DNA from 3 places in the Delftia sp. WSY_22 genome. Region 1 is predicted to be linked to each of the others. Evidence: predicted binding sites of a transcription regulator. Region 1 holds the regulator's gene; each other region holds the start of a gene.
What was found. Region 1 encodes HrcA, which represses chaperone genes, less so after heat shock. Its sites were predicted from a motif close to TTAGCACTCNNNNNNNNNGAGTGCTAA; they were not measured.

Region 1 (6,225 bases):
CGGCCAGGGCGTGGCCGTGGCGGCAGACGGCCGCGTCGGCCAACCCCGCCCCATGCTGGGTGCGCCCGACATCACCGCCTGGCCCGCCTTGGCGGAAGACGCCAACTGGATCAGCCTGCCCCTGCCGGCCTTGCCCGGCGCCGTGCGTTACCAGCTGCAGCTGTCGCGCGACGCGGACATGACCCAGGTGCTGCGCAGCGCCAGCTTCCAGGCCACGGCCTCACCGCTGCGCCTGGCAGGCGTGGACGATGGCGACTATGTACTGTCCCTGCGCGGCATCGACGCCCAGGGCATTCCGGGTGCAGCCAGCCGGCGCGCCCTGCGCGTCAAGGCCCATCCCGTGCCGCCGCTGTACGAATCACCGCAGGCCGACGCCACCGTGGGCCTGGGCCGCGCCGGCCTGCAGTGCACCAAGGTGGTGGGCGCCGCGCGCTACCGCATCCAGGTCGCTTCTGCCGATGCCCAGGCCGGCTTTGCCGAACCCGCCATCGACGCGCGCGACCTGAACGACTGCACATTGCCCGCAGCCGCGCTGGCCCGGCTGCCGGCCGGCCGCTATCTCTGGCGCGCCGCCAGCATCCGCACGCTGGCCGACGGCAAGCCCGACCAGGGCCCGTTCGCCGCAGCCCAGGCCATGCAGCTGGCGGCCGTGCCGCCCCAGCCCTCGGCCAGCGCACTGCAGATGGGCGACGGCCCCGCCGAGGGCAGCCGCCAGATCCGCTGGAGTGGCGAGCCCGGCCAGCGCTACCACGTGATGGTGGCGCGCGACCAGGAGTTCACCGCGCCGCTGGTGGACCTCTGGACCGACCAGCCGCAATGGAACACCGAGGACCTGCCCGCAGGCAGCTACTACCTGCGGCTGCAGATCGAGGACGCCAACGGCCTGCGCAGCGATTTCTCGGCCGCACGCCAGTTCCGCACCGGCAGCTGGATCGTCGATGCCAGCGGCGAGATGATGCAATCGGGCAGCGGAGAGCGCCTGCAGCGCCAGTAACCGCACCCGTTCAATCCTTGACCGCGCTTGTCCACCCTGCCGCCTTCGCCTGACAGTCCCGCCACGCCGGCGCAGCAGGTGCAGCCGGCGCCCGCGCGTGGCCGGGGGCTGCGGCGGGACTGGCTGCTGCTGGCGGCGGGATTGCTGTCCCTGGTGTTCTGGCTCAGCGGTGACGGGCAGCTGGAGCGCATCAACGGACTGGTGCAGGACACGGCCAGCTGGCTGCACCGCCCCAAGGCATCTCAGGACATCGTCATCGTGGCCATCGACGATGCCAGCATCGACGCCATAGGCCGCTGGCCCTGGCGGCGTGCCCTGCACGCGGGCCTGCTGGAGCGCATCAGCCAGGCCCCGCCGCGCGCCATCGGCCTGGACGTGATGCTCAGCGAAGAAGATCTGGACTATCCCGGCGATGACCTGCTGCTGGCGCGCGTCCTGCAGCGCAGCGGCCGCACCGCCTTGCCCGTGGCGCCGGGCACGGATCCGCTGCCGGCCTTTGCTCAGGCTGCGGCAGCGCTGGGCCACACCCAGCTGCCCGTGGATTCCGACGGCGCCGTGCGCAGCTTCCATGCCATTGAAGGCAGCGCGCAGCAGCCCTGGTGGCACATGGCGCTGGCCCTGCACTGCGTGGGCCAGCACGGCCGCCCATGCGCCCGCCCCGAACCCGTGCCGCCGCTGGACCCCGGCACACCCGCATGGCAGCGCCGCCAGCGGGAGATCATTGCCTTCGCACAGGCCAGGCCCGAGCAGGGCGCGCGTGACCGCTCGCCCTTCACCACCTATTCGTACATCGACGTGCTGCGCGGCCGCATTCCTGCTGCGGCATTTCGCGGCAAATACGTGCTCATAGGAACGACGGCCGCCGGACTGGGAGCGCAGTTCACCGCACCGCTGGGTGCCAGCGCGCGCCCCATCTCCAGCGTGGAAATGCTGGCCCATGTGCTCAACGGCAGCCTGCAGGGCTCGCACGTACACCGCGCTTCGGCGGGGCTGGACCGTGCGCTCAACACCGCAGCCGTGCTGCTGGCCCTGCTGGCCCTGGCCTGGCTGGGCCCTTCGGGCGGCATGCTGGCCTGCGCGCTGCTGGCCCTGGCCTGCCTGTCGCTGGCCGGGCTGGCACCACGCATCTTGCAGGTGCAGACGGCCCCTGCCGCAGCCCTGCTGGGCCTGGCCCTGGCCTATCCGCTGTGGAGCTGGCTGCGCCTGCGCGCCGCCGCCCGCTTTCTGGCGCTGGAACTGCGAGACCTGCAGGGCCAGGGCCTGCCCACCGCGCTGCGCCTGGGCGGCGACCTGCTGGACCAGCGCATTGCCGCCGTCGAGCAGGCTTCGCGCCAACTGCGCGCCCTGCACCATTTCGTCAGCGAAAGCCTGCGCCAGCTGCCCTCGCCCACCTTTGTCTGCGACCGCCAGGGCCATGTGCTGCTGGCCAATGCCGCGGCCCATGCCTATGCGCGCAGCCTGGATCACGACCTGCGCGCTGGCGACTCCCTTCCCAGGCTGCTCGATAGCCTGCGGGCGCTGGACACGGCGCCCGGCCCGCAAGCCGGCAGCCCGCTGCTCACGGCCAGGGCGCTTGCCGCCGGCGGCCTGCCGCTCAGCAGCGAGGGGCGCGACGGCCGCGGCCGCAGCCTGATGCTGCTGGTCCAGGCCTTCGAGGCTCCGCCCACCACGGGCTGGCTGATCACCCTGGTCGATATCAGCGATCTGCGCAGCGCCCAGGCCCAGCGCGACCAGGCCATGCAGTTCATCTCGCACGACATCCGGGCGCCCGTGGCATCCATCATCACCTTGCTGGAGATGCAGCGTGGTTCCGTACAAACGCCCGACCTGGGCATGCTGCTCCCGCGCATCGAAGGCTATGCCCAGGCCTCCCTGCAGCTGGCCGACGATTTCGTGCACCTGGCTCGTGCCCAGCAGCAGGCGCTGCGCCGGCAGCAGCTGGACCTGGGCCTGGTGCTGGACCAGGCCGTGGAAAGCTGCTGGGCCCAGGCCAGCGCCGCCCATGTGCAGCTGGAATTCAGCCTGCCCGAGCAGGAATGCCCCGTGCTGGGCGACCCGGGCATGCTCCACCGCGCAGCCGTCAACCTGATCGGCAACGCCATCAAGTACGGAGCGCACGGGCAACCGGCAAGCGGCGCCACGGTGCAATGCCTGCTGCTGCAGGACGCCGGCCATTGCCGCATCGCCATCCGGGACCACGGACCCGGCATGGATGCGCAGGCCGTCGCCCGCCTGAGCCAGCCCTTCGAGCGCCTGGACCATCATCAGCACCTGGACGGCGCAGGCCTTGGGCTGGCCTTTGTCCGCACCGTGGCTGCCCGCCATGGCGGGCAGCTGCAGATAGAAAGCGCGCCAGGCCAGGGAAGCACCTTCAGCATCGTGCTGCCGAAGGCGCAGCAAGCCTGACCGGGGGTGTCATCCCGGCGGATGGCCCGTGAAAACGAAAAAGCCCTGAAGTCTTTCAACTTCAGGGCTTTGCGTTTTTTGGTGCGGCTGGCAGGAATCGAACCCACGACCCCTTGGTTCGTAGCCAAGTACTCTATCCAGCTGAGCTACAGCCGCAACGCTTCGCATTGTAGCAGCGGGTTTTGGAGCTTCCAGGCAAAAGCGCCATATTTCTGCAAAAAACCTGGAAGTCGCATTCAACGGCAGCCGGGCGCAGCCATGCCAGCCGGCAGCGTCGCTCCCAGCAAAAAAGCCTGCCGCCCGGAAAGGCGGCAGGCTTTTTCATACCAATGGATGGTAGGGCCTCCCAGAGTCGAACTGGGCACCAACGGATTATGAGTCCGCTGCTCTAACCAAGCATGAGCTAAGGCCCCTGATTCACCAGGGCAGCGCGGATGCACGCCATGGCAAACGGCTATTGTAGATCCTAACCTGCGCGGCTCAGCGCTTGTGGCTCAGCGCGTTGCTGACCAGCTTGGAGGTGATGTCCACGATCTGGATCATGCGGTCGTAGTGCATGCGGGTGGGCCCGATCACGCCCAGCGTGCCCACCACCTTGCCATCGAGCTCGTAGGGCGCGCTGACCACGGACAGCTCCTCGAAGGGCACGACCTGGCTTTCGCCCCCGATGTAGATGCGCACGCCTTCGGCCTGGCTGGAGAAATCCAGCAGCCTGAGGATCTGGGTCTTTTGCTCGAACAGGTCGAAGGCGCGGCGCAGATTGCCCATGTCGCTGGAGAAATCGCTGACCGACAGCAGGTTGCGCTCGCCCGCGATGACCACGTCCTCCTGGGCACTGGTCATGGCCTCCGTGCCCACATTGACGGCTGCCTGCATGAGGGTGGCCACCTCGCCGCGCAAAAGCTCGACCTCGCCCTTGAGGCGCTCGCGCACCTCTTCCATGGCCAGGCCTGCGTAGTGGCTGTTGAGAAAGTTCGATGCCTCGATCAGCTGAGAGGCCGAGTAATCCACGTCGGTGAAGATGACGCGGTTTTGCACGTCACCGTCGGGCGAGACGATGATGACCAGAAAGCGCCGCTCCGACAGTCGCACGAATTCGATGTGCTTGAACACCGAGGTGCGGCGAGGCACCAGAACCACGCCCACGAACTGGGAAAGGCTGGACAGCAGATTGGCGGCGTTGGCGATGACTTTCTGCGGCTGCTCGGGCACGAGCTCGGGCGTCACGATATCTGCACGGTCCGCCGTGAGCATGGTGTCCACGAACAGCCGGTAGCCCCGGGCGGTCGGAATGCGGCCGGCCGAGGTGTGCGGACTGATGATCAACCCCAGGTCTTCGAGGTCAGCCATCACATTGCGTATCGTGGCAGGCGACAATTCAAGCCCCGACGCACGCGACAGGGTTCGCGAGCCCACAGGCTGGCCGTCAGCGATGTAACGCTCGATCAGCGCTTTGAGCAACAACTTGGCACGTTCGTCGAGCATGTGATGATTTTAATGATGTAATTTCCAGAAATGACGTCCACGTTTCGCCACGTTGCCTTGATCGGGAAGTACCACGCTCCCAGCGCAAGCGCCCCGTCCGAGAATGCCAGCAACGCGCTCGAGCGCATTGCGGACTTCCTCAGGCGCCAGGGCTGCGAAGTCGTGCTCGATACCCAATCGGCCCTGCACGCAGGGCTCACAGACTACCCCACCCTCGATGTCGATGGCCTGGGCAGGCATTGCGACCTGGGCCTGGTCGTCGGCGGCGACGGCACCATGCTCGGCGTGAGCCGGCACCTGGCGCAATACGGAACGCCCCTGATCGGGGTGAACCAGGGCCGCCTGGGCTTTGTCACCGACATCGCGCTGGAGGACTTCGAGGCCACGCTCACGCCCATGCTGCAGGGCGAGTACGAAGAGGACCTGCGTCCCCTGATGTGCGCCCGCGTGATCCGCGAGGGCGAATGCGTGTTCGAGGCCCTGGCCATGAACGACGTGGTGGTCAACCGCGGCGGCACCTCCGGCATGGTGGAGTTGCGCATCGAGGTCGGCGGCCGCTTTGTCTCCAACCAGCGCGCCGACGGCCTGATCGTGGCCACGCCCACGGGCTCCACGGCCTATGCGCTGTCCGCCGGCGGGCCGATGATGCATCCGTCCATCCCCGCCTGGGTGATGGCACCCATTGCGCCGCACAACCTGTCCAATCGCCCCATCGTGCTGTCCGATGCCAACGAGGTCACGATCGAAGTCGTGGCCGGGCGCGATGTCAGCGCCAATTTCGACATGCAGTCGCTGGCCTCGCTGCAGCACGGCGACCGCATCCTCGTGAGCCGCGCCCACCACAGCGTGCGCTTTCTGCACCCCAAGGGCTGGAACTACTTCGCCACGCTGCGCAAGAAACTGGGCTGGAACGAGGGAGGCGCCTGACCATGGCGCTCAAGCGCATCGTGCTGCGCGACTTCGTGATCGTGCAGGCCCTGGATCTGGACTGGCATGCGGGCTTCACCGTGCTGACGGGCGAGACCGGCGCCGGCAAATCCATCCTGATCGATGCATTGCAGCTGGCCCTGGGCGCCCGCGCCGACGCCGACGTGGTGCGCGAAGGCTGCCCCCAGGCCGATATCTGCGTGGAGTTCGACGGCTGCGCGCGGCTGCGCCCCTGGCTGGAGGCGGCAGGCCTGGCCTGCGAGGACAACAGCCTGCTGCTGCGGCGCACAGTGGACACCCAGGGCCGCAGCCGCGCCTGGATCAACGGCACACCGGCCACGGCCACGCAGCTGCGCGCACTGGGCGAGCAGCTGATCGACATCCACGGCCAGCATGCCTGGCAAAGCCTCACG
Region 2 (6,225 bases), on a different contig from region 1:
GCGGTGATGGTCACCATGAAAGCGCCCCAGCAGCCGCGTATGCAGCAGGCGGTGGTTGATCCAGAAATGCACATCGTTCCAGATCAGCAGCACCACGATTTCGACGGCAATGCGCCAGGGGCCTGCATCGGGCTCCAGCCGCGCCCACCCCAGTTGCAGAAGGCCCCAGGGCACGATCATGCCGATGCCGAAGATCAGCACCGAATGCAGCGACTGGCGCCATTCGCGCTGCAACTGGTCGGGCTTGAGCGGGCGCGTGTCCAGCACGCGGCCCACGCCGCGCCGCTGCAGCCAGCGCGTGAGCGCCGACATGCCCCAGCCACCGGCCAGGTAGAGCACGCCAAAGAAGGCTAGGCCCCAGGCCATGACCTGCCAGGCGTTGAGTTCGGTAAAGGCTTGGGCTGCGGTCATGGGGGTGTCAAAGAGGGCACGTCACTGGGCGCATCATTGTGCGCGTATGCCCTGTTCGCGGATGATGCGGCCCAGCGTCGCCACGTCCTGGCGCATGCGCAGGGCCAGGCCTTCGGGCGAGCTGCCCACGGCCTGCCAGCCCTGGGCGGCCAGGCGCGCGCGCATCTCGGGCGAGCGCACGATCTCGCTCACGGCCTCGGCCAGCTTGTGCACATGGGCGGCGGGCATGGCCTTGGGCGCCGCCACGGCGTTCCAGATCTCCAGGTCGAAATCGCCCACGCCCAGCTCCTTGAGGCTGGGCAGGCCCGGCGCCAGCGGGCTGCGCGCGGCCGAGGTCACGGCCACGCCGCGCAGCTTGCCGGCCTGGACCTGGGCCATGGCCAGCGCGGGCGGCAGCATGGACAGCTGCAGGTCGCCGCCCTGGATGGCGTTGAACACCTGCGGGTAGCCGGGATAGGGAATGTGCTCGGGCCTGAGCGCGGAGCGGCTCTTGAGCAGCTCCATGCCCAGGTGGCCCACGGTGCCCACGCCGGGCGAGCCGTAGCTCCAGCGGCTGCCGGCCTGGGCAGCGGCCTCCAGGAAGGCCCGGCCCTCGGGCGCGCCGGCCGGCGCCACCAGCACCAGGGGTGCCACGCCGATCAGGCTGACGGGCTGCAGGTCCTTGACGGGGTCGTAGCGCACGGCGGGGTTGAGCAGGCGGGCAATCGTCAGGTTGCCGTTGATCATCACGCTGAAGGTATGGCCATCGCGCGCACGGGCCACCTGCTCGCCTGCAATGTTGCCGCCTGCTCCCACCTTGTTCTCGACGATGACGGGCTGGCCCAGGCGCTTTTCCAGCGGCTCGGCCAGTGCGCGCGCCGTGAGGTCCGGGGAAGATCCTGCGGGAAAGCCGACGATCAGGTGCAGCGGCTTGCTGGGCCAGTTGTCGCCCGCCACGGCAGCGCAAGGCAGCAGGGCCGAAGCCAGGGCGGTGGCCAAGGCATTGGCGAAGAGGCGGCGTAGTGGCGAGATGGCGCGGGCGGGCATGGGTGCGTGGGGGCCGCGAAGGCTGCGGGCAATAAAAAACCCGGAGATTATCCGGGTTTGTCTTGAAGCAGCCTGTCAGCCCAGGCCGTCAGGCCGTCAGGCGAACTCGGCCAGGGCCTTCTTCATCTTCTTCATGGCAGCCACCTCGATCTGGCGAATGCGCTCGGCGCTCACGCCATACACGGCGGCCAGTTCATGCAGCGTCATGCCGCCCGAGCCGTCATCGTTGACCTTGAGCCAGCGCTCCTCGACGATGCGGCGGCTGCGGTCGTCCAGCGAATCCAGCGCCATGGCAATGCCGTCGGTGGCCAGGTGGTCACGCTGGCGCGACTCGATCATGGCCGTGGGCTCATGTGCGCCGTCGGCCAGATAGGCGATGGGGCCGAAGGCCTGCTCGCCATCATCGCTGGGCGAGGGGTCCAGCAGCACGTCGCCACCGGCCAGGCGCGTTTCCATCTCCATGACTTCTTCGCGCTTGACGTTGAGCTTCTCGGCCATGGCGTCGATCTCGCCGGAGGTCAGCGTGTCGCGCAGCATGGCGCCGTCCTCGGCCATGGCGGCGTCGGACTTCAGGCCCTGCTTCATGGAGCGCAGGTTGAAGAACAGCTTGCGCTGGGCCTTGGTCGTGGCGACCTTGACCATGCGCCAGTTCTTGAGGATGTACTCGTGGATCTCGGCCTTGATCCAGTGCATGGCGTAGCTCACCAGGCGCACGTTCTGATCGGGATCGAAGCGCTTGACGGCCTTCATCAGGCCCACGTTGCCTTCCTGGATCAGGTCGCCGTGGGGCAGGCCGTAACCCAGGTACTGGCGCGAGATGGACACCACCAGGCGCAGGTGGGACATCACCAGACGCCCTGCGGCGTCCAGGTCACTGTGTTCCTTGAGCTTGCGGGCGTAGTCCTGCTCTTCCTCGAGGGTGAGCATGGGCAGGCGGTTGACCGCGGAAATGTAGGCATCCAGATTGCCCAGAGGCGGCACCAGGGCCCAGGGGTTAGCGGGCGCCAAGGTGGTCGCAATGGAGCCGGAGGCGTTTGTCATTGCAGAGTTCCTTTCTTCCATTCCTTCATATTAGCACTCGTTAGGATTGAGTGCTAAAGCCGAAGTTCCGCGGGTTTTTCAGTCGGTTGCAGAAATCTTCGGCACTGCAAAAGTCGCTTCTGGCTAGTCTGAGCGATTTTTGGAAACCCTGCTTGCCGGCGGGAGGCATGTGTCGGCCCCCGCCGGGTTTTGACCCCTTTGCGCCCGGCCCCGCCGGCGACCGGGCGACCGGCACGAAAGATCCAGGTTCGTGCAGTCGCGGTGCCCAGCGGCTATTTGAACCGTGGCTGCACGATGATCTTCACCGCCGACTCGTTGTTGTGGATCAGCGTGTCAAAGCCCTGGGCCACCAGGTCATCGAGCTGGATGCGCTGGGTGATGAAGGGCTCGAGGTTGATCTTGCCCTCCTCGACCAGCTTGATGGTTTCCTGGTGGTCGTTGCAGTAGGCGATGGTGCCGCGCACGTCCAGCTCCTTCATGACCACGCTGTGCACGTTGATGGTGGCCGGATGGCTCCAGATGGACACGATCACCACCACGCCCGTGGCCTTCGTCGCGGCCACCAGCGTGTCCAGCACCTTGTTCACGCTGGTGCATTCGAACGACACATCCACGCCCTTGCCGCCGGTGAGCTTCATCACCTCGGCCACCACGTCCACCTCGGAGGGGTCCAGGATGTGATCGGCCACGCCCGATTCACGCGCCTTTTGCTTGCGCTTGGCACTGAGCTCGGTGATGACGACGGTCAGGCCCTTGGCCTTGAGGATGGCCGACAGCAGCAGGCCGATGGGGCCGGCGCCGCCCACCAGTGCGACATCGCCGGCCTTCGCTCCGCTGCGGGTGTAGGCATGGTGGCCCACGGACAGCGGCTCGATCAGCGCGGCCTGGTCCAGTGGAATGGCATCGGAGATGGGATGCACCCAGCGGCGCTTGACGGCAATGCGCTCGGACAGCCCGCCACCGCGCCCGCCCAGGCCGATGAAGTTCATGTCCTTGGACAGGTGGTAGTTGTCGCCCGGCCCCGTGGGCACATCGTCGGCCACGATGTAGGGCTCCACCACCACATGCTGGCCGACCTGGATATCGTCCACCCCTGCGCCCACGGCGTACACCACGCCCGAGAACTCATGCCCCATGGTGATGGGTGCGGACTCGCCCGAGATGGGATGCGGGTGGCCGCAGGGCGGGATGAAGATCGGCCCTTCCATGAACTCATGCAGATCCGTGCCGCAGATGCCGCACCAGGCCACTTCGATGCCCACGGTGCCGGGCTCCACCACGGGTTCGGGGATGTCCTCGATGCGGATGTCGCCCCGGTCGTGGAAACGTGCTGCTTTCATGATTGAACTTTCTGTTTTGCAAGGCTGGGTTGGCGGGCGGCACAGCCGCCCCATGGCGATTATTCGGCCTTACCGCAGGTGATGAACTTGCTGCAGGTCATAGACACGCACCGGCAGGCCTTCCTGCCGCGCCTTGAGCTGCAGCGCCAGGTACAGCGAGTAGTGGCGCGACTGGTGCAGGTTGCCGCCGTGGAACCACAGCGCCTCTTGCTGCGTGGGCTTCCACATGTTGCGCTGCTCGCCCTCCCACGGTCCCGGGTCCTTGGTGGTGTCCGAGCCCAGGCCCCAGACCTTGCCCACCTTGTCTGCCACCTCCTGGCTGATCAGGTCGGCCACCCAGCCGTTCATGGAGCCATAGCCGGTCGCGTAGACCACCAGGTCCGCCGGCAGCTCGGTGCCATCGGCCAGCACCACCGCGTTTTCCGACAGGTGGCTGATCTGCTTGCCCGCCTGCAGCTTGATGCTGCCGTCGATCACCAGATCGCAGGCCCCCACGTCGATGTAGTAGCCCGAGGCGCGGCGCAGGTACTTCATGAAAAGGCCCGAGTCGTCATCCCCGAAGTCCAGCATGAAGCCGGTCGCCTCCAGCTGGCGGTAGAACTGAGCGTCGCGCTCGCGGATGCGGTTGTACAACGGCACCTGGAAGTCGGCCATGATGCGGTAGGGCAGCGAGGCAAAGATCAGGTCCGCCTTCCTGGTCGTCACGCCGCTGGCCACGGCGCGCTCCGAGTACAGGTCGCCCAGGCCGATGTCCATCAGCGAATCGGAGCGCACGATGTGCGTGGACGAGCGCTGCACCATGGTCACATCGGCGCCGTGCTCCCACAGGGCCGCGCAGATGTCGTGGGCGGAATTGTTGGCGCCGATCACCACCACCTTCTTGCCCGCGTAGGCGTCCGGGCCATGGTGCTGGGACGAGTGCTGCTGCTCGCCCTTGAAGATGTCCTGGCCCTTGATCTTCGGCACATTCGCCTTGCCCGACATGCCGGTGGCGAACACCACATGCCTGGGGCGCAGCACCTGCGTCTCGCCATTGCGCTCCACGGTGACTTCCCATTCCTGCCGGTCCTCATCGAAGCGAGCGTTCAGGCAGTTGGTGGACGGCCAGTAGTTGACCTCCATCACCTTGGTGTACATCTCCAGCCAGTCGCCGATCTTGTCCTTGGGCGCGAACACGGGCCAGTTGTCCGGGAAAGGCATGTACGGCAGGTGGTCGTACCAGACCGGGTCGTGCAGGCACAGCGATTTATAGCGGTTGCGCCACTGGTCGCCGGGGCGCGCCTGGCGGTCGATGACGATGTGCGATACCCCCAGCTGGCGCAGCCGCGCGCCCAGCGCAATGCCGCCCTGGCCGCCGCCGATGACGAGCACGAAAGGCTGCCTGTCGCGGCCCAGTTCCTGGGCCTCCTGCTGGCGGCGCTCCAGCCAGGTCTGGCGGCCACGCCGGATGCCGTGCTCGGCCCCCATCGGGCGGCGCGTGCCCATGGGTTCCTCATGGCCCTTGAGTTCCTGGGCGGCCGTCAGCAGCGTCCAGATGCGCCCGTCCCTGATGCGGACATGGCCGCCGCCGCGCGCATGGCGCGTGTCGATCACGATCCAGGCGGACACCACGCCATCGGCCTCCTCCACCGACTCGCGCTCGTCCAGCGAAAAGCGCACGGGCGCCGCGGCGTCCAGCTGCGCGGCCAGCATGTCGGCGATTTGGCTGCGCCCTTCCATGGTCTTGATGTTCCAGGTCAGCAGCACCAGGTCGCGCCAGTAGCATTCGTCGGCGAACAGGCGGCTGGCGGCCGCGAAGTCGCGGTCTCCCAGGGCATGGTTGAGTTGGTCAAGCATCGCCTTGGCGCGGGCGTTGGGCGTCGTATCGGTCATGGTTGTCTCCTTGATGCGGTCATGCCCGCTGGTTTTTCTTCGGGCAGGCGCTCTTACGCAATCACCATGCCAGGCAGGCCCGGCGGCAGGATGCGCCAGGCAAATCAAGGGGTTGCCTGCGCGCCTCCGGTACAAACCCTGCGCCTTGCACCCCGCTGCCCGGCGTTGCCGCCCGCGACAGGTGGGGCAGCCCTGCGACACCTGTCGCACCAGGCGTGCTGCAGCGCAGCAGGGGCAGTGGGTAAGTCTTGATTGGCGCTGCGCCGCACAGGGCACAGAATCGTCTGCGGCACGTTCAAAGCCCGCATCGACTCCACGCCATGCCCCTGCAGTCCTACGCCTCGCACATCCAGGAAATCGAAGCCTTCGGCCTGGGCTACTCCCACCGCGGGCAGGAGCGCGACCGCGCCGTGCTGCGCAGCTGGCGCCGCTGCATCGACTCCCACCGGCTCGACCCGGCGCATACCAGCGAAGCCCACATCGTCACCGAAGGCCAGCTGCGCGCGCACCGCGAGGAGTCCGAGCCGCTGATCCA
Region 3 (6,225 bases), 290 kb from region 1:
GATTCGCTGGCGGCGTAGGACTGCGTGCCCTCGGTGACGGCGCTGCGCTCGGCCTGGGCGGTGACGCGCACCTCGGCCAGCGTGGCCGCGCCGGTGGGCGTTCCCACGGCCAGGGACGGTCGCACCACAAAGCCGCCGCCCTCGCGCGGCAGGGCCTGCAGGCCCGTGCCGGCCAGCAGCGCGGACAGGGCCTGGTCCACGGTTCGATCACCCTGCACGCCGGGGCTGGTCCTGTCTGCGGTCTGGGCGGTGGAGAAGGACAGCAGGATGCCCGCCTGGGCGCCAAAGCGATTGAGCGTGGCGGTCAGCGGCCCGGCAGGAATGTCGTAGCGCTGCACTGCCTGGGCGTGGGGCTGTGCCTGTGCGTGGGCCTGCGCCGGGGCAAGCACCGCCACCAGCGGCAGTGCCAGAACGGCGGGGCGCAAGGCCTGCCGCAGTTGAAATGCCAGTCGTGTGGCGCGAAAAGTCGGGTGATGGCCCATGGTGTGCGTGTCCCTCGGTCCTGGATGGTTGGCAATGGAATGCGGACGCAGAAAAAAGCGCTTCATCTCCATTGCCCCGCGAGACGCGAAAAGCGATCAGCCAGGATCGACAAGAGCCAGGAAATCAGGCCGGCTCGACCACCACCCAGTAGCGCGTGGCCGTGCGCAGGCGCACCGGCAGGGTGGCCAGCAGCATGGCCAGCACCTGGTCGGTGTCGGCCAGCGGATAGGTGCCGCTGACGGGCAGCTGCGCCACGGCGCCATCGCAGCCCAGGTGGCCGGGCCGGTAGCGCGACAGCTGGTCCAGGAACTCGGCCAGCGGCATGTCCTGGGCCACCAGCATGCCGCGCGTCCAGGCTGCCAGGGCCGGATCGGCGGGCCCGGCCGGCGTGGTGGCCTGAGCGTCAAACTGCGCCTGCAGGCCTGTTTGCAGCAGATGGAGGTGGCCGGGCCGTTCGCGGGGCGCGATCTCCGTGGCGCCTTCAAAGACCGCAACCCGGCTGGGCCCCTGGCCGCGCTGGCGCACGACGAAGCGCGTGCCCAGGGCACGTATGCGGCCATGGCGGGTTTCGACGAGCAAGGGCGGCGCACTATCCTTCAGGCCCTGGGCCGTGGCCACCTCGATGTCGCCGCCGCGCAGGCGCACCAGGCGCTGCTGCGGGCTGAAATCCAGGTCGACCGCGCTGTCGGCATTCATCTGCAGCTGGGTGCCGTCCGGCAGGCGCAGGCTGCGCCGCTGGGCCGTGCCCGTGCGCAGGTCCGCCCCCAGGCTGGCCAGCCAGTCGCCCGAGGATGCCGGACCTCTCCATGCCACGGCACAGGCACCCGCGCCCGTGAACAGCAGCACGGCCAGGCTGCGCACCGCCAAGCGCCGCCCGCGCCCGCGTGCCGTGCGCGCGGCCTGGGCCAGGGCCAAGCTGGCCGGCGTACCGGACAGCGGCTGCAGGCGTGCGCCCATGGCCTCTATGCGCAACCAGGCGCGCTCATGGTCGGGATGGGATTCGCGCCAGTGCTGCAGGCGCTGCACCAGCATCTCGCGCGTGCCGGCGCTGTGATCATCGGACTGCAGCTCCACCAGCCATTCGGCGGCCTGCTCGCGCACCGCAAGAGGAATGGGCAGGCTCATGCGCCGTCGTCGTCCAGAAAGCAGACTTGCACCACGGCCCGCGCGATATGGCGGCGCACGGTGGGCACGGAAAGGCCCAGTTCAGCCGCGATGTCGGCCTGCCTCATGCCGTCGATCTGCGACAGCAAAAAGGCCTGGCGCACGGGCAGTGGAAGCAGGGCCAGCAGGCGGTCCACCTCGACCAGGGTCTGCAGCACGATGGCGCGGTGCTCGGGGGACTGGGCCACGGCCTCGGGCATGAGGGCCAGGGCGTCCAGATAGGCCTGCTCCACGCAGCGCTTGCGGTAGAGGTTGGCGGCCAGACCCTGGGCAATGGTCATCAGCAGGGCACGCGGTTCGCGAATGGCCTGGATCTCGGCGCCGCTGCGACCCAGCAGGCGCACATAGGTGTCCTGGGTCAGATCGGCCGCATCAAAGGCATTGCCCAGGCGCTTGCGCAGCCAGCCCAGCAGCCAGCCGTGGTGGTCGGAGTAGAGAGTGGCGACATCGGGAACAAGGGCGCGGTCGGCGGCGGGCATGGGAAAGCGGCACGAGTGAAGCAGGAGGAAAGGCACCGGGGCAATATGCAGCGGCAAACAAGAATGCTTCTTATTTTCATTGTATCCAAATCCTACATCGTCATTGCACCAACCTGCGCACCAACGCCTGAGTGCGGACGCTCGGCGCGAGCACCATCGTGGGCTGATTCCAACTTCGTTGAAACCAGTCGGAGCGACGGCATTGAGTCGACAGGAATCAGCGGTGCAGCGCGAAATGGGGCCTTCGAGGCGAGGCACGGCGCACCGAAGAATCGACTGGCCACTTCCAAACGGTGAAGCGGTCGTCCAACAATGGAAGCCTTCAACGGCCGGTGTTGGTCGTCCCTGTCACTCTCGCTTTGCACAGTGAAGGGCGTAGATCAGCCTGAGGCCATCGTTAGAAAGTCTGCAGTTGCCATCTGCTCCGCAGCGATTGCTGCTGCTCACGGCCACCTCGTGACCTATCAGTTGCAGCCACATGGTGGTCATCCAAGCTTCAGGGCTGGCGGCATCGCCAGATGCTTCGCTCCTCATCCGCACCCGACCTGGTGAAGCTCCCCTTTAGGACTGGCCCGTCATCGTGCCACGAAGGCGGAGCTTTTCTCCCTCTGACCACAGAGGTCACCAGACGAGGCCTCGGTCTAGTTCGCGCCTGATCAAGGGCAGTCAGTCTGCACGGCTGGCTGATCTTGGGTGCGCTCAGCACCACGGCCAGGGCGCCTTCGATGCGACGTTAGGTCACAGCCCGCAAGGCTGCATGGTGATTCAGCGACAGCCTTTCGCCGGAAGTTCTGTGTGCTCCTGCAGGCCGCGCTTCGCCGCTGGCCAGCGCGGGCGCGCCCCGAAAAAACTAAAGATCAGTGGCGTTCCGCACTCCGCGCCGGATGTGCCGTCTTGCGGCACATCCGGCCCTACCCCTTGAAACCTGGCCGAATTGCCTTATTATTAGCACTCGTTGGGTATGAGTGCTAACAATCCTCTGTCCCACATTGCTTCGAATGCCGGCCCGCCGGGCCGGCAAGTCTTTGTTTCAACTTTGTTGATGATTTAGGAGTTGGTATGAACCTGCGTCCCCTGCACGATCGCGTGATCGTCAAGCGCCTCGAAAACGAAACCAAGACGGCTTCGGGCATCGTGATCCCCGACAACGCCGCCGAGAAGCCCGACCAGGGCGAAGTGCTGGCAGTGGGTCCCGGCAAGAAGAACGACAAGGGTGAAGTGATCGCCCTGAACGTGAAGGTCGGCGACCGCGTTCTGTTCGGCAAGTACAGCGGCCAGACCGTCAAGGTCCATGGCGACGAACTGCTGGTGATGAAGGAAGACGACCTGTTCGCGGTCGTCGAAAAGTAATCCACGCGCTTCGAAACCGCACTTTCCAACTGAATCCGGAGAATTGAAATGGCAGCAAAAGACGTAGTTTTCGGCGGCGAAGCACGCGCCCGCATGGTTGAAGGCGTGAACATCCTGGCCAACGCGGTCAAGGTCACGCTGGGCCCCAAGGGCCGCAACGTGGTGTTGGAGCGCTCCTTCGGCGCCCCCACCGTGACCAAGGACGGCGTGTCGGTCGCCAAGGAAGTGGAACTCAAGGACAAGCTGCAGAACATGGGCGCCCAGCTCGTGAAGGAAGTGGCCTCCAAGACCAACGACATCGCCGGTGACGGCACGACCACCGCCACCGTGCTGGCACAGGCCATCGTCCGCGAAGGCATCAAGTACGTGGCCGCCGGCCTGAACCCCATGGACCTCAAGCGCGGCATCGACAAGGCTGTCGCCGCCCTGGTGGAAGAGCTGAAGAAGCAATCCAAGGCCACCACCACCTCCAAGGAAATCGCCCAGGTCGGCTCGATCTCCGCCAACTCCGACGAATCCGTGGGCAGCATCATTGCCGAAGCCATGGACAAGGTCGGCAAGGAAGGCGTGATCACCGTTGAAGAAGGCAAGTCGCTGGCCAACGAACTCGACGTCGTCGAGGGCATGCAGTTCGACCGCGGCTACCTGTCGCCCTACTTCATCAACAACCCCGAAAAGCAGGTTGCCCTGCTGGACAACCCCTTCGTGCTGCTGTTCGACAAGAAGATCAGCAACATCCGCGACCTGCTGCCCACGCTGGAAGCCGTGGCAAAGGCCGGCCGTCCCCTGCTGATCATTGCAGAAGACGTCGAAGGCGAAGCCCTGGCAACGCTGGTGGTCAACACCATCCGCGGCATCCTGAAGGTTGTGGCTGTCAAGGCTCCTGGCTTCGGCGACCGCCGCAAGGCCATGCTGGAAGACATCGCCATCCTGACGGGCGGCAAGGTCATCGCTGAAGAAGTGGGCCTGGCGCTGGACAAGGTGACCCTGGAAGACCTGGGCCAGGCAGTGCGCATCGAAATCGGCAAGGAAAACACCACCATCATCGACGGTGCTGGCCAAGCTGCTGAAATCGAAGCCCGCGTCAAGCAGATCCGCATCCAGATCGAAGAAGCCACCAGCGACTACGACCGCGAAAAGCTGCAAGAGCGCGTGGCCAAGCTGGCCGGCGGCGTGGCCGTGATCAAGGTCGGCGCTGCCACCGAAGTCGAGATGAAGGAAAAGAAGGCCCGCGTTGAAGACGCCCTGCACGCTACCCGCGCTGCTGTGGAAGAAGGCATCGTGGCCGGCGGCGGCGTGGCTCTGCTGCGTGCCAAGCAAGCCGTGGGCGAACTGAAGACCGGCGACGCCGAGCAGGACGCCGGCATCAAGCTGATCATGAAGGCCATCGAAGCGCCCCTGCGCGAAATCGTGGCCAACGCCGGTGGCGAGCCCTCGGTGGTGGTCAACGCCGTGCTGAACGGCTCGGGCAACTACGGCTTCAACGCCGCCAACGACACCTACGGCGACATGCTGGAAATGGGTATCCTGGACCCGACCAAGGTGACGCGTACGGCCCTGCAGAATGCCGCTTCCGTGGCATCGCTGCTGCTGACGACCGAAGCCATGATCGCCGAGTCCCCCAAGGCTGAAGGCACCCCCGCCATGCCCGACATGGGCGGCATGGGTGGCATGGGCGGCATGGGCATGTAATTGCCCGCCGCAACCGGGCAGGCCTTGCGCCATGCCCGGTTTGCCCCGCAAGAAAAAGGCCGCCCTCGGGCGGCCTTTTTCATTGCATGAACGCTGTTGCCGATGTCTTCAGGACACGGCCTGGCCCCAGGCCCGGCCCAGGCGCGCCACGGCCTCGGTGATCTGGGGCACGGTGGGCGCCGCATACGACAGGCGCATGCACAGGCCGGCCTGCTGCGCCGCCTCGGCCGGGAAGAAGGCCTTGCCTGGCACATAGAGCACGCCCTGCTCCACAGCGGCCGTGAACAGCGCCCGGGCCAGGGCCTCGGGCTCGCCCGCATGCCGTTGTGGCGGCAGCAACTGCGCCCAGACGAACATGCCGCCCGCAGGCCGCACGAAGCGGATCTGCTCGCCCAGGGCCGACTGCATGCCCGAGCACAGCGCATCCATGCGCGCCGCGTACTCGGCGCAGGCCTGGGCCAGCTGGGGTGCATAGCGGCCCGAGCGCAGATAGTGCGCGGCGATCATCTGCGCCAGCGGCGAGGTGCACAGGTCGGCCGTCTGCTTGGCGATGGTGCAGCGGCGCAGCAATTGGGCGTCGGCCAGCATCCAGCCGATGCGCAGCGCAGGCGCCACGGTCTTGGACAGGCTGGACAGGTAGACCACGGGGTTGGACTGGGCACCGCACTGCGCCAGGCCCGTTTCGTAGATCGACGGCTCGCGCTGGCCGGTAAAGCGCAGCTCGCCATAGGGGTCGTCCTCGACGATGACAAAGCCGTGCTGGCGCGCCAGCGCCACCAGGGCCTCGCGCCGCGCCGCGGGCAGCAGCGTGCCGCCCGGGTTGGAGAAGTTGGGCACGGTGTAGAGCAGCTTGGGGCGGCGCGCATGGGGCCACTGGGCCAGCAGGCTGGCCAGGGCACCGGTGTCCAGGCCGTGTTCATCCGTGGGCACGGCCACGACCTGTGCCTGGGCCAGCTTGAGCGTCTGCAGCGTGGCCGGGTAGGCGGGCACCTCGACCAGCACCGGATCGCCAGGCTCCACCAGCACCTTGACCAGCAGGTCGAAGGCCTGTTGCGAG

Region 2: the regulator HrcA is predicted to act here: its motif matches at 2,509-2,535, upstream of rpoH (RNA polymerase sigma factor RpoH).
Region 3: the regulator HrcA is predicted to act here: its motif matches at 3,072-3,098, upstream of groES (co-chaperone GroES).

What each region holds. Positions count from the first base shown of each region.
Region 1 covers NZ_JBICKN010000006.1:566,350-572,574, forward strand. The annotation lists gene ACF8NF_RS03160 (FecR domain-containing protein) at 1-994, shown strand, start outside; gene ACF8NF_RS03165 (CHASE2 domain-containing protein) at 1,022-3,400, shown strand; tRNA gene ACF8NF_RS03170 (tRNA-Arg) at 3,480-3,556, opposite strand; tRNA gene ACF8NF_RS03175 (tRNA-Ile) at 3,735-3,813, opposite strand; gene hrcA (heat-inducible transcriptional repressor HrcA) at 3,881-4,885, opposite strand; gene ACF8NF_RS03185 (NAD kinase) at 4,916-5,812, shown strand; gene recN (DNA repair protein RecN) at 5,815-6,225, shown strand, end outside.
Region 2 covers NZ_JBICKN010000030.1:116,821-123,045, reverse strand. The annotation lists gene ACF8NF_RS16715 (sterol desaturase family protein) at 1-411, opposite strand, end outside; gene ACF8NF_RS16710 (tripartite tricarboxylate transporter substrate binding protein) at 445-1,437, opposite strand; gene rpoH (RNA polymerase sigma factor RpoH) at 1,534-2,478, opposite strand; gene ACF8NF_RS16700 (2,3-butanediol dehydrogenase) at 2,751-3,818, opposite strand; gene ACF8NF_RS16695 (NAD(P)/FAD-dependent oxidoreductase) at 3,888-5,690, opposite strand; gene ACF8NF_RS16690 (sigma-54-dependent Fis family transcriptional regulator) at 6,011-6,225, shown strand, end outside.
Region 3 covers NZ_JBICKN010000006.1:853,474-859,698, forward strand. The annotation lists gene ACF8NF_RS04465 (TonB-dependent siderophore receptor) at 1-425, opposite strand, end outside; gene ACF8NF_RS04470 (FecR domain-containing protein) at 607-1,608, opposite strand; gene ACF8NF_RS04475 (sigma-70 family RNA polymerase sigma factor) at 1,605-2,126, opposite strand; gene groES (co-chaperone GroES) at 3,186-3,476, shown strand; gene groL (chaperonin GroEL) at 3,525-5,168, shown strand; gene ACF8NF_RS04490 (PLP-dependent aminotransferase family protein) at 5,277-6,225, opposite strand, start outside.